3 regions of the Mesorhizobium sp. A556 genome follow, and region 2 is predicted to be linked to each of the others. Evidence: predicted binding sites of a transcription regulator. Region 2 holds the regulator's gene; each other region holds the start of a gene.
The links. Region 2 encodes LexA, which represses DNA repair genes until DNA is damaged. Its sites were predicted from a motif close to TGTTCNNNNTGTGTTCNG; they were not measured.
Positions count from the first base shown of each region.

Region 1: ssb (single-stranded DNA-binding protein) is a predicted target of LexA. The motif match lies at 2,690-2,707, and genes of this name have one in related genera.
Region 3: ACX3P0_RS10075 (helicase-related protein) is a predicted target of LexA. The motif match lies at 2,599-2,616, and genes of this name have one in related genera.

Region 1 is NZ_JBTMXA010000001.1:412,198-416,946, forward strand. It holds gene uvrA (excinuclease ABC subunit UvrA) at 1-1,620, opposite strand, end outside; gene ACX3P0_RS02030 (hypothetical protein) at 2,325-2,606, opposite strand; gene ssb (single-stranded DNA-binding protein) at 2,806-3,315, shown strand; gene ACX3P0_RS02040 (GcvT family protein) at 3,814-4,749, opposite strand, start outside.
Region 2 is NZ_JBTMXA010000001.1:874,576-879,324, forward strand. It holds gene moaC (cyclic pyranopterin monophosphate synthase MoaC) at 1-330, shown strand, start outside; gene ACX3P0_RS04400 (molybdopterin molybdotransferase MoeA) at 330-1,535, shown strand; gene lexA (transcriptional repressor LexA) at 1,650-2,396, shown strand; gene ACX3P0_RS04410 (ComEC/Rec2 family competence protein) at 2,499-4,749, opposite strand, start outside.
Region 3 is NZ_JBTMXA010000003.1:321,235-325,983, reverse strand. It holds gene ACX3P0_RS10075 (helicase-related protein) at 1-2,461, opposite strand, end outside; gene phbB (acetoacetyl-CoA reductase) at 3,105-3,827, opposite strand; gene ACX3P0_RS10065 (acetyl-CoA C-acetyltransferase) at 3,960-4,749, opposite strand, start outside.

The DNA.
Region 1 (4,749 bases), 460 kb from region 2:
GCCGATGGACGGTTCATCCAGCACGTAGAGCACGCCGGTCAGGCCGGAGCCGATCTGCGAGGCAAGCCGGATGCGCTGGCTCTCGCCACCGGAAAGCGTGCCGGAGTTCCGGGCAAGGGTCAGATAGTCGAGGCCGACATCGTTCAAAAAGCGCAGCCGTTCGCGGATTTCCTTGAGCACGCGCACCGCGATTTCGTTCTGCTTGTCGTTGAGCGCGGCAGGCAGGTCGGCAAACCACTGGTTGGCATTGCGGATCGACTGTTCCGTCACCTCGCCGATGTGCTTTCCGCCGATCTTCACGGCCAAAGCCTCGGGCTTCAGGCGATAACCCTTGCATGCGGGGCAGGGCGTCGCCGCCATGAAGCGCTCGATCTCCTCGCGCATCCAGGCGGATTCGGTTTCTTTCCAACGCCGTTCGAGGTTGGGGATCACACCCTCGAACGTCTTGGTCGTCTTGTAGGAACGCAGGCCGTCATCATACTGGAACGGAATCTCGACCGCGCCGGTGCCATACAGGACGGCGTGCTTGGCCTCGTCGTCGAGGTCCTTGAATTTGTCGGCCAGTTTGAAGCCATAGACCTTGCCGAGCGCCTCCAGCGTCTGCGCGTAATAGGGCGAAGTCGATTTCGCCCATGGACTGACGGCGCCGGCGCGCAGCGAGACATTGTCGTCGGGCACTATCAGGTTCGCATCGACGGCGCGCTGGCTACCCAGACCGTCGCAGGTCGGGCAGGCACCGAATGGGTTGTTGAAGGAGAACAGCCGCGGCTCGATCTCCGGGATGGTGAACCCGGATACCGGGCAGGCGAATTTTTCGGAGAACAGAATGCGCTCATGCGTCTCGTTCTTCGATTTGTTGACCGAATCCTCGCCGGTCTGGCTGGCATCGAGCGGCTTGTCGGCAAATTCCGCGACACACAGTCCCTCTGCCAATTTCAGCGCCGTTTCGATGGAATCGGCCAGCCGCGTCGCGAGATCGCCACGCACGACGATGCGGTCGACCACCACGTCGAGATCGTGCTTGTATTTCTTGTCCAGCGCCGGCACGTCGGCGATTTCATAGAAGACGCCGTCGACCTTGACGCGCTGAAAGCCCTTCTTCTGAAGCTCCAGCAACTCCTTGCGATACTCGCCTTTGCGACCGCGCACGATGGGCGCGAGGATGAACAGGCGCGTGCCTTCCTCCACCGCCAGTACGCGGTCGACCATCTGCGAAACCGTCTGGCTCTCGATGGGCAGGCCGGTGGCCGGCGAATAGGGCACGCCGACGCGCGCGAACAGCAGGCGCATGTAGTCGTAGATTTCGGTGACGGTGCCGACCGTCGAGCGCGGGTTCTTCGAGGTGGTCTTCTGTTCGATGGAGATGGCGGGCGACAGGCCGTCGATCTGGTCGACGTCCGGCTTCTGCATCATCTCCAGAAACTGGCGCGCATAGGCAGACAGGCTCTCGACATAGCGCCGCTGGCCTTCCGCATAGATCGTATCGAAAGCGAGCGACGACTTTCCCGAGCCAGACACGCCGGTCATGACGATGAGCGAGTCACGCGGCAGGTCGATGTCGATGTTCTTCAGATTGTGTTCGCGCGCCCCGCGAATGGACAGATATTTATGGTCGGCCATCGCCGGTCGCCGCCTCAGGTCTGGAATTCATGGATCGGCGGGCTGCCGCCATCCCCTCATGTAGGTATATTCGCCGCCGCGTCGAGAGGCGCAGAAGTTGCCACCCGCGTTTAAGCGTCTTTCGGGCCGGCGGGCAAGCATAAAGAACAAAGACTGAACAGGTTCCTGACAAATCTGGCAGGAGCCCGCCTTTCAGTTCCGCTTGCGATCACTTTTTCCATTTCGGGCATTCAAGGGTTGACGCTAACGGGAGAGGAGAGCACGATCTTGGCGTCAAGGAAGCATGTTGCCGTTGCGTGGCCTGGGAAGAAGGGCCTTCTGCGAGGCGCCGCAGATTGGCGGATGTGTGCTTCTAGCGACTGTGTTGAACGGACAGAAGGAGCGAGGCATGACTCCACCGGATAGTCCCAACAGGCTCCGCTGATGCCGGAGCCGCGGCAAATATTGCTGACAGGCTGACGTTCCTTGGCCTTCGTGCAATTTGCCGAACCCCCGAAAATCAGAGACTGCAGTCGGATCGACGGCTGACGCCGCGAAGCATCCGAATTACAAAGCCGGTAAAACCCTCCCGGCGAAAGTGGCTAGACGTCACAAAGGCCCCGGCCGTTCTGTGAAAGCAGCGGCGGGGCCGATTTGCATGGGGCTGCCGTGCGTGGACGCTGTCGGCTTAAGACGGCGTGTTGCGCCGGTCGGTTGCAAGCGCCTTAATGACGCGGGGACGATAGCGAACCGGCCCCGATATCCACAGTAATGCTGCCGCCTATTCGAACGTCCATATCGCCGATCTTGAACTGGTTGGGCGAGGCGTTGCGGTCTTGACCATCCGGTTCGGCAGGAAGGGGTCTGACGATGCTGTAGTCGCCACCAACGCCGGGAAGCGCGCTTTTTGCCGGGGTTTGGGGCGCGCCTCCGGCAAACGCCAGAGGGGCGGCGACGGCAGCGCAGGCCAAGGTGGCCAGATATAAGGAGAAGCGGTTCTGGAACATCTGGCGATCATACAGGGCCAGCGCGGAAACGGCTAGGCGGGACGCATTCCGGTCCCAAGCTTGACATGAAAGGCGCGTCGATATAGAACATATAGAGAACGAAAAACCTTGTGGGAAAAGAAGTGTCAGGGGCGGCGCAGTTATCCGCCAGCCTGTAAGGTGCGGTGAAGTTGGTTTCGGATGAGCGCGGAGAAGGTTTATGGCGGGTAGCGTCAACAAGGTCATTTTAGTGGGAAATCTGGGCGCGGACCCGGAGGTTCGCCGGCTGAATTCCGGCGACGCGGTCGTCAATCTGCGCATCGCGACGTCGGAAAGCTGGCGCGACAAGAATTCCGGTGAGCGCAAGGAAAAGACCGAGTGGCACCAGGTCGTCATTTTCAACGACAATCTGGCCAAGGTCGCCGAGCAGTATCTGAAGAAGGGCATGAAAGTGTACCTTGAGGGCGCCCTGCAGACGCGCAAGTGGGAAAAGGACGGCGTGGAGCGATACTCGACGGAAGTGGTGCTGCAGAAATTCCGTGGTGAGCTGCAGATGCTCGATTCGCGAGGTCAGGGCGGCGAAGGTGGTCAGGTCGGTGGCTATTCGGGTGGCGACAGCAGCCGCGGCTCCGATTTCGGCCAGTCAGGTCCGAGCGACAATTCCAATCGTGGCGGCGGCAGGAGCGGCGGTGGCGGCTCGCGGGATCTGGACGACGAAATTCCGTTTTGACGGATGGTCTAAGACCGGACGACCATCGTTTTTATGATTTTTCTTCTAAAAGGCACGGAAACGGTGCCTTCAGGCTGCTGACAAACCGTTGGCGAACCCATGCCCGTCGGCCTTGTGCCGAGGATTTGCTTTCGTGAAGTTGTAGAGCCTTTTCCGTGCCCTTACGGGAGTGTCGGCAGATCCTCGGCGCAAGGCCGAGGATGACGCCAGGTGAACAGATGCCTTTGTCAATGAACTGAAGGCACTGGAAACAGTACCTTTTTCGTTGCGCGCTTACTGCTGAGCGGAAGCATCAAACTCGATCCACGAAAAGCCGTTCCTTGAAGAATGGCGCTACAGCGCGTCGCATCTGAATGGATTTATGCGGTGCGCTTCAAGCACTTGTTTTGATGCATGTCGTTGCCCCGAAACCGGTTCCCACTTTCGGGCGACATGCATTCGCGGGAAGACCGGTCGTTGAAGACCGGTCTTCCCCGAAATGCTGGCGGCAGGTAGAAACTAAACCCGCACCCGCTCGCTTTTGGGATCATACATTGGCTTTAGCGAGGCTTCGGCCTTGAAGCGCTCGCCGGCGATCTCGATCTCGTAGCTGGAGCCGAGAATATCGGCTTCGCTTTCGCCCTTGCAGGGCACATAGGCCATGCCGATCGCACCGCCGAGATGGTGGCCGTAATTGCCGGACGTGACACTGCCGACGATCTTTCCGTCGCGCAGCAGCGCCTCGTTGTGGAACAGCAGCGGTTCCGGGTCGGTCAGGCGGAACTGCACCATGCGCCGGTCTAGGCCGGCTTCCTTCTTGCGCAGCACGGCGTCGCGGCCGATGAAGTCGCCCTTGCCGGTTTTTACGGCAAAGCCGAGGCCGGCTTCCAGCACATGGTCCTCATCGGTTATGTCGTGGCCGAAATGGCGGAACGCCTTTTCGATACGGCAGGAATCCAGCGTATGCAGGCCGCAGAGCTTCAGGTCGAAGGCGCGCCCGGCTTCTTCCAGCGCCTCGAAGACGTGGGCCGTCTGGTCGGTCGAGACATAGAGTTCCCAGCCGAGTTCGCCGACATAAGTGACGCGGTGGGCGCGGGCCAGCCCCATGCCGATCTCGATATTCTGGAATGTGCCGAAAGGGTTGTTCTCGTTGGAAAAATCGTTGGGGCTGACCTTCTGGATCAGCTCGCGCGAGCGCGGCCCCATCAGGCACAGCACGGATTCGGACGCCGTCACCTCGGTGATGACGACGAATTCGTCACGCACATGCTTGCGCAACCAGGCAAGGTCGCGCTGCAGCGTCGCGCCGGGCACGACGGCGAAGAAGGCGGTTGGCGACAGGCGGGAAATGGTCAGGTCGCTTTCGATGCCGGCCCGCGCATTCAGCATCTGGGTGTAGACGATCTTTCCGGGTGCGACATCGAGATCGTTGGCGCAAAGGCGCTGCAGGAAGGC
Region 2 (4,749 bases):
AAGGGCGACGTGCTCGGCACCGCGCGCATTGCCGGCATCATGGCTGCCAAGAAGACGCACGAACTCATCCCGCTCTGCCATCCGCTGCTTTTGACCAAGGTGTCGGTCGACATCGAACCCGACCATGCCTTGCCCGGCCTTAAAATTACCGCGTTGGCCCGCGTCACCGGCAAGACCGGCGTCGAGATGGAGGCGCTGACCGCCGCTTCCGTCGCCTGCCTGACCATCTACGACATGGCCAAGGCGGTTGACCGCGCCATGGTGATTTCCGGCATCCGGCTGGTAGAAAAGACCGGTGGCAAGTCCGGCGCCTACCAGGCGGAAGCGTAATGGCGCTGGTTCCGGTCGCCGAGGCGCTCGAACGCCTGCTGGACGGCACGGAACCGCTCACCAGTGAAAGCGTGCCCCTGTTCGAGGCGATGGACCGCGTGCTGGCGGAACCGATCGTGGCGCTGCGCACCCAGCCGCCCTTCGACGCGTCGGCCATGGACGGCTATGCGGTGCGTTTCGCCGATATCGCTACGCTGCCCGCACGGCTCTCGGTGGTCGGTACGGCACCGGCCGGTCGCAGTTTTGCAGGCAGCGTTGGCACCGGCCAGGCCGTGCGCATCTTCACCGGCGCGCCGCTACCCGAAGGCGCAGACACCATCGTCATCCAGGAAAACGTCCGCGATCTTGGCAACGCGTCCGTCGAGGTGCTGGAGCCGACGGACAAGGGCCGCAACATCCGCCGCGCCGGCCTCGATTTCGTTACCGGTGACGTTCTTCTGGAGGCCGGCCGCCTGCTCGATCCGGCGGCCCTTTCGCTCGCGGCCTCCGCCAATCATCCAAGCGTGAGCGTGGTGCGGAGGCCGCTGGTCGCCATCATCGCCACCGGCGACGAACTGCGCGCACCGGGCAGCGTGCTCGGCCCCGGCCAGATCATCTCGTCCAACGCCTACGGGGTCGCTGCAACCGCGCATTCGGTCGGCGCGCGCGCTCTCGATCTCGGCATTGCGGCGGACCGCAGGGAGGCCATCGCCGCGCTGGTGCGGCAGGCCGTGGCAGCCGGTGCCGATGTCATCGTCACGCTGGGGGGCGCTTCCGTCGGCGACCACGACCTCGTCCACGAGGTGCTCGCCGACGAAGGCATGGTGCTGGACTTCTGGAAGGTGGCGATGCGCCCCGGCAAGCCGTTGATGTCGGGCCGGCTGAACACTATCCGCTGCATCGGCCTGCCCGGCAACCCGGTCGCCAGCCTGGTTTGCTCGCAGCTTTTCCTCAAGCCGCTGCTTGCGCGCCTTGGCGGCCGCGCCTACCGCCCCGACCTGCGCGACGCGCTTCTCGGCGCACCCATGCCGGCCAACGATCTGCGCCAGGACTATGTTCGCGCGGCGGTGCGCGACGGTACAGGCGCGCTGGTGGCGACGCCGTTCGGTGTTCAGGATTCGTCGATGCTGCGAAGAATGACTGAAGCGGGCGGCCTGATCGTGCGCGAACCCTTTGCGCCTGCCGCGCAGGCCGGCGACGCCTGCCGCGTGCTGATGTTACGCTGAACAAATCGTCAACACATTCATTAAACTTTAAATGGTTGCGGAACACAACTGGAACAGATACTGTTTGTTCTGGTTTTGTTTTTCCGATTCCATATCGGACCGCCGGGGGCCGCCATGCTGACGCGCAAGCAACACGAACTGCTTCTCTTCATCAACGAAAGGCTGAAGGAGAGCGGCGTTCCGCCCTCCTTCGACGAGATGAAGGATGCGCTCGATCTTGCCTCGAAGTCGGGGATTCATCGCCTGATTACCGCACTGGAGGAACGCGGCTTCATCCGCCGGCTTCCCAACCGCGCACGTGCTCTCGAAGTCTTGCGCATGCCGGAATCGCTGACGCCCAGTTTCAACGGGGCGCGCAAATTTTCGCCCAGCGTCATTCAGGGTGGCCAGGGTCAGAATGGTTCGGGCCAGGGCAATTCGGGCGGGCAAGGCAAGAACTCTCGGCTGCAGAGCGCGGGCAATGACGACGATGTCGCCGCCAATGTCTCGATCCCGGTCATGGGACGCATCGCCGCCGGCGTGCCGATCGACGCCATCCAGCACAAGACGCATTCGATCTCGGTTCCGCCGGACATGATCATGGGCGGTGAGCACTACGCGCTGGAGGTGAAGGGCGATTCGATGATCGAGGCCGGCATCTTCGACGGCGATACGGTCATCATCCGCAATGCCAACACCGCCAATCCCGGCGAAATTATCGTCGCCCTCGTCGATGAGGAAGAAGCCACGCTGAAGCGGTTTCGCCGCAAGGGCGCGTCCATCGCGCTTGAAGCCGCCAATCCCGCCTACGAAACGCGCATCTTCGGACCTGACAGGGTCAAGGTGCAGGGCAAACTGGTCGGGCTGATCCGACGTTACTGAGTCGACGGCCTTCCTGAACTGGCATGGCAAATGCTAGTCGGCCGTCGTGTTCAAAACGCTGGCTTAATCCAGCAAGATCGCTCGACAGCCGCCGCGTTGGGCTCAATCGTCGCCCGCTGTGGTGACACCGGTCGTTTTGGTTCTTGTCCGAACCACCTTTTTATAAGGCGGCAAGCCGCGGGCCTCGCGTGAAAACTTCCGCTGCGTGTGCCAGGGCCGATAGTGTTCTTCGACGGCGAAACGGATTTCCGCCGGTACTGCTGCCGATTGCCGGTTGAAGAATATCTCGACGCTGCCGGAGCGAGCCAGTTGGCGCTTGGTGATCACCGTGACCAGCGGATCGCGGCATGGGTCGGAGGCGGTCGCGTCGTCGATGATGATCACGCTCGCGAAGGCGCAGGCGGGTCTGGCCGCCTTGGCGTCCTGCGCATGGGCAACCAGCGCGCCGGCCTCGTGACGGGCGACACACAGGCCTTGCGCGCACAGGAACGGCGTTCCCGGCGGTAGTTCCATGCTGTCGGCAAGGTCAAACTCGAGGGTTTTGGCCCCTGAGGTTTTAACCTTGACCATCTCCGGCTTAATGACGGTTTCGGCATTGAGCGCGCGGCGCCAATTGTCGATGGTGAACGCGTTGGGTCGAGGTCGGTTGACCGCCAGTTCGCCCCCGCCGATCGACACGGCGACAAGCCGAGCATCCTCCGACACCAGCACGTCCGGCGTCTTCACCATGGGCACCGCCAGCAGACCGGCAATCGCCAGGGGTAGTGCCGCAAGCCGTAGCCAGGTGGTCGCCATCGTGGCAAAGACCAGCGCGCCGGTGATGAACAGCACCGACTGGACGGAAACGAGGCCGACCGCGTCGATGGGCGAGCGCGCCGCGATCCAGTCGGATATGACGATCATCGCGGCCAGCCCCCTGCCCATGACATAGAGGAAGGGGCCATCCGCGCCGAACGGCATGGCCAGCGCGGCAAGCACGGCAAACGGCATGACGATGACCGAGACGATGGGCATCACCGCCAGATTGGCAAACAGGCTGAGCGGCGCGACGCGCTGGAAATGCCACATGGCATAAAGCGTCGTAGCGCCTCCGGCGATGATGGACGTCATCGCGAGACCGCCCATTCCCGCCAGGAATTTGCGTGACAGAAGGCCTGCGACAGAGCGGCGCGCGGGCACCTTGCCGCCTGCCCGCCCCGACCGGTAATCGGACCAGCCGGCATAGGCGCCGACCAGGGCCGCGGTTGCCGCAAACGACATCTGGAAGCTCGGGCCGACGACCTCGTGCGGCGACACCACGATCACCGCAATGGCGGAAATGGCCAGATTGCGCATGGTCAGCGCCGCGCGGTCGAACAGCACGGCCAGCAGCATGACCGCCAGCATGATGAAACTGCGCTCGGCGGCCACCACGACGCCCGAAATGGCAAGATAGGCGGCGATGGAAAAGAGCGCGGCGGCGGCGGCATATTTTTTCACCGGCCGGCGCGAGGAGAAATCGGGAAACAGCGCGAACCCGCCGCGCAGCAGCAGCATGATCGTGCCGGCAACCAGCGCCATGTGCAGGCCAGAAATCGAGATGATGTGGTAAATGCCAGTCTTGCGCATGGCTTCGTTGATGGCGTCCGGGATGCCGGCGCGCACGCCAACGATCAGCGCGGCGGCGATCTCGCCTTCGGGACCGCCGACGCTTTGCCGAATACGGCCGGCAATGGCTTCGCGCGCGTTTTCGATCGCGGACGCCACCCTTGCCGATACCGGCATCGACGCCGAGGCAACCCGCTTCGGATTGCTCAGGAAGAAGCCGCTCGCGCCGATACCGTCGAAATAACTCTGGAAGGAATAGTCGTAGCTGTCGGGCCGCACCGGGCCGGTCGGCGGCAAAAGCCGGACATAACCGTTCAGCACAGACCCTGCGGTAACGCCTTGCGGAATCGTACGCGCGGACAGCCGTACCCGCTCCGGCGCATAACGCAGCGTCGGCCTCGCCGTCGAGAGTACGTCGAGGGTCAGCCTGACACGGCCGGTTTCCATCTGATCGACCGACACGACCCGCCCGGTCAGGCTAGTCGATATTTCCGATCCCATGGTCTGGGTGCCGGCACGCCACGTCTCGATCTTGGCTGCGAGGAAGCCAAGGCTGCATAGCAGGGCGGCGGTCAGGCAGAGATACGGTAACGGACGCGCGCGCGACAGGAACGCCACGCCGGCCAGCGCGCAGACCAGCGCTACCGGTTGCAGAAAGCCGGGCTCGGCATCGAGCGAAAAATAGAGCGCCACGCCGATGGCGAGAAACACCGGCACCAGTAGAAACACGACGCCGCGATCAAGCTCGGTAATGGAAGCAGCCGCT
Region 3 (4,749 bases), on a different contig from region 2:
CGGCCGGCTTCGGATCGGCGCGATAGCCGAGACCCTTGAGGATTTCTTCCATGTCGTCGGCGTTGGCGCCGAGAATCGACATCATCGGTGGCGTCACCATGAAGGCCTGGCCGTCATAGGCGCCTTCCGGTCGCGCGCCGAGGCCCGGCTTCCAGTTGGTCGCCGGGCGGATGAGATCGGCCAGCCGCTCCAGAATGTCGATACGTACGGCTCTACGGCCGAGATTGCGATAGCCGGCAAGCTTGTAGAAAGCAGGGTCGAAGGCAGGGTCGATGACGACCGAGGTGCGGCCCGAAGCCAGCGCGTGGACCACGTCGCCGAAGCCGGGCTTGTCCTTGCCGTCGTTCTTCAGCGCCCACAAAAGCGTTATCAGCCCTGCCGGCGCCGGCTTGACCAGCGCGGGCACGAACACATGGTAGGCGCCGAAGCGCACGCCGAGGCGGCGCAGGGCCGCGCGGCCTTCCTGTTCCAGCGTCTTCATTTCGCCCGCAATGTCGCGGCGGTTGATGAGGCCGAAATTCTCGACCAACTGGAAGGCGATGCCGCGCGCGATGCCGGAAACCTGCTCGGCGTTCTTCAGATCGACCAGCGGCTTCAAAAGAAGCTCGATCTGGAAATTGACGAAACGTTCCGCCCTGGCCGCGACCTTGTCGCGCGCGGGGCCGGTCAGTTGTTCGTCGGCCAAAAGGACAAGGCGCGGCTTGAGCGCATCCTCGCCGGCCACAAGCGTGGCGATCGGCGCGCCGATCCAGCGCAGCGTGCCGTCAGAACCCAGCGCGATATCGCCATTGGCGCAAGCCGCAAACCGCTCGGCGCGGGCTTCGAACTCCGTGCCGAGCGCTTTTTGCGCGGCGGCCTTGACCGCCTTGGCGTCTTCGCCGCCAGCGCTCTGGTCGGCGGTAAATCGGAACCCTTGCAACTCGCCAACATGGTGGCCTTCGACAAGAACGGTTCCAGCAGGACTAATTTCAGCTTCAGGCATCGTGTTTTCTCTAAGGCGGCGCATGAGGACGGAAGTCCTGCGGTCTACAAAACGTTTCGTCAACCGCTCATGCAGCGCATCCGACAATCTGTCTTCGATTTCTCGCGTCTTTTGCTGCCAGTGTGCCTGATCGGCAAGCCATCCGGGGCGGTTGGACACGAAAGTCCAGGTTCGGATCTGCGCGATGCGGTGCGACAGCGTGTCGATATCGCCTTCGGTTGTGTCGGCACGGCGTACCTGTTCGGCCATGTAATTTTCATCGACATGGCCGTGCCGGGCAAGGTCCATGTAGATGGAGGCGATCAGATCCGCATGCTGGGCCGGCGCGATCCGTCGATAGTCGGGCAGGGCGCAGGCTTCCCACAACAGCGCCACGCGTTCGCGCCCCGTTGCCAGCGCGCGGATTTCGGCGTCGCGCGAAAGCTGTTCCAGCGCCTGCGCGTCGACGGCCGGCAAGGCGCGGGTCAGTCCCTCGACCGGCGCATTGGTCTCGATCGAGCGCTTCAGCGCATCGAGGCTGGCAAAGTCGAAAGCGGGGGTGCGCCATTGCAGCACTTTCACCGGCTCGAAATCGTGGCCTTCGATCTTCTGGATCAGATCGTCGTCGAACGGATCGACCCGACCGGTGACGCCAAAGGTGCCGTCGCGCAGATGCCGCCCGGCGCGGCCGGCGATCTGGCCAAGCTCGGCGGCGGTGAGTTGGCGATACTGGAAGCCGTCGAACTTGCGGTTCTGGGCGAAGGCGACATGATCGACGTCGAGATTGAGCCCCATGCCGATGGCATCGGTGGCGATCAGGTAATCGACGTCGCCGGACTGGTAGAGCGCCACCTGCGCATTGCGGGTGCGGGGGCTGAGTGCGCCGAGCACGACGGCGGCACCCCCTTGCTGGCGGCGGATCAGTTCGGCGATGGCGTAGACCTCGTCCGCCGAAAAGGCGACGATGGCCGTGCGGCGCGGCAGCCGCGTCAGTTTCTTGGAGCCGGCATAGGCAAGGTGCGAAAGGCGCGGCCGCGTCACCACGGAAACGCCGCGCAACAGTTTTTGCAGGATGCCGTGCATGGTGGCAGCGCCCAAAAGCAGCGTTTCCTGACGCCCGCGCAGATGCAGGATACGGTCGGTAAAGATGTGGCCGCGCTCCAGGTCGCCGGCAAGCTGCACTTCATCCAGCGCAACGAACGCCACGTCGGTCTCGCGCGGCGTCGCCTCCACCGTGCAGACCGAATATTTCGCGCCCTTGGGCTGGATCTTTTCTTCGCCGGTTATCAGCGCAACCTTGTGGGCGCCGACCTTCTCGCAGACGCGGGCATAGACTTCGCGTGCAAGCAGCCGCAGCGGCAGGCCGATGATGCCGCTTTCATGCGCCACCATCCGCTCGATGGCGAGATGCGTCTTGCCGGTATTGGTCGGCCCCAGAACGGCGGTCACGTCACGGCCGGACAGGATCAGGGGTTCGGTCTGTTTGGGCTGGATGTTCATCGACGCGGAAGAAAAACCTTATAGGTCGCAGGGACGAACGACACATAGGCATTTGACAGCCCAAGCGAAAGCCGAATGTTCCTGCTCCGCGTCGTGCCTCTCTCTCGAGAGCGGGTCTGCGGCGCGGAATTAACAAGTGGAACGGGACTGGAACGAATCGGCGACGAATCGCTGACTCAGTCTGATTCAGGGTTTGTTCACGGCTACATGTAGTTCTTTCTCTCGGAGATTTACCACATGCTGAATCACGGAGGCTCGCCGTGATGCCAGTGGAGCCGCCGCCGTTAACTTCTGCCGGCGGGTGACCGTCGAGTCAGGGTTTCGCTCCGGCAAAGCCTTGAAATCTTTTATCTTTTGCTAACGGACGTTAACCCTTTTCTGCCGCTTCGCGCGCTCTCCATTAACCTATCGGCCAAAGCCGGAACGAAACGGCGACGAATCAGCGATGGGCAAAGTTTCCCGTTTCGTTCACGGCAACATCTTGTGTTGTGCACAGCTTGTCCACCGATAATCCACAGGCCCGGCCGCAGGGGCGGACCGACAAGGGTGGGCCCCGTTAAGGCTTGCGTGCCGGATCGGGACAGGTGGCCAGAAAAAAGGCGGCCCGCAAGCGGCCCGCCTTAACCATGTGATGCCCGTGCGGTCAGGTGAAATACTGCCCGCCATTGGCCGTGATGGTCGAGCCTGTGATGAAGCTGGCATCGTCGGAGGCGAGGAAAACCACGCAGCGCGCGATCTCTTCCGGTTCGCCGAGCCGCCCGATCGGGATCTGGGCGATGATGGATTCGCGCACCTTTTCCGGCACGGCCATGACCATGTCGGTGGCGATGTAGCCGGGACAGATTGCATTGACCGTGATGCCCGCGCGCGCGCCCTCTTGTGCAAGGGCTTTCGTGAAGCCGATGTCGCCGGCCTTGGAGGCGGAATAGTTGGCCTGGGCGAACTGGCCCTTCTGGCCGTTGATGGAAGAGATGGTAATGACGCGGCCGAACTTGCGCTCACGCATGCCATTCCAGAGCGGATGCGTCATGTTGAAGGCGCCGTTGAGGTTGGTGTCGATCACCTCTTTCCACTGCTCGCGGGTCATCTTGTGGAACGGCGCGTCGCGGGTGATGCCGGCATTGTTGACCAGCACAGAGACCGGACCGAGGTCGGCTTCGACCTGTTTTATGCCGGCGGCGCAGGCATCGTAGTCGGCGACCGACCATTTGTAGGTCTTGATGCCCGTCTCGGCGGTGAATTTCTGTGCCGCCTCGTCATTGCCGCAGTAGTTCGCAGCCACCGTATAGCCGGCCTTCTTGAGGGCTATCGCAATGGCAGCGCCGATGCCGCGTGTGCCGCCTGTGACGATTGCTACTTTGCTCATGAATGTTCTCCTCCCGTTGGTCGGAGAAGCGAGTAGAGAGTAGCGAATTGCGAGTAGGGAAGTCGTCCCGACTGGTTTTCGCTCTTCTTCCCTATTCGCTACCCCTATTCGCCATTCGCTAAATTCATTCGCTCAGTTCATCGCTTCCACGCACATGGCGACGCCCATGCCGCCGCCGATGCACAGCGTGGCAAGACCCTTCTTCGCGCCGCGGCGCTTCATCTCGAACACCAGCGTGTTGAAGACGCGCGCGCCCGAAGCGCCGATCGGATGGCCGATGGCGATCGCGCCGCCATTGACGTTGACGATCGCCGGGTCCCAGCCCATGTCCTTGTTGACGGCGCAGGCCTGCGCGGCGAAGGCCTCGTTGGCCTCGACCAGATCGAGATCGCCGACCGACCAGCCTGCTTTTTCCAAAGCGCGGCGCGAGGCCGGGATCGGGCCGGTGCCCATGATCGCCGGATCGACGCCGGCGGTCGCCCACGATGCGATGCGCACCAGTGGGGTGAGGCCGCGGCGCACCGCTTCCGCCTCGCTCATCAAAAGCGCGCCGGCCGCGCCATCGTTGATGCCGGATGCGTTGGCGGCGGTTACCGTGCCTTCTTTGTCGAAGGCCGGCTTCAGCTTGGTCATGGCGTCCATGGTCGCGCCATGGCGGATATATTCGTCCTGGTCGACGACGGTATCGCCCTTGCGGCCCTTGACCGTGAAGGCGACGATCTCGTCCTTGAATTTGCCGGCGTTCTGCGCCGCCTCGGCCTTGTTTTGCGAGGCAAGCGCAAACCGATCCTGCTCGTCGCGGGTGATCTGGAATTGCTTGGCGACGTTCTCGGCGGTCGTGCCCATGTGATAGCCGTTGAAAGCATCCCACAACCCGTCCTTGATCATCGTATCGATCAGTTTCAGATCGCCCATCTTGGTG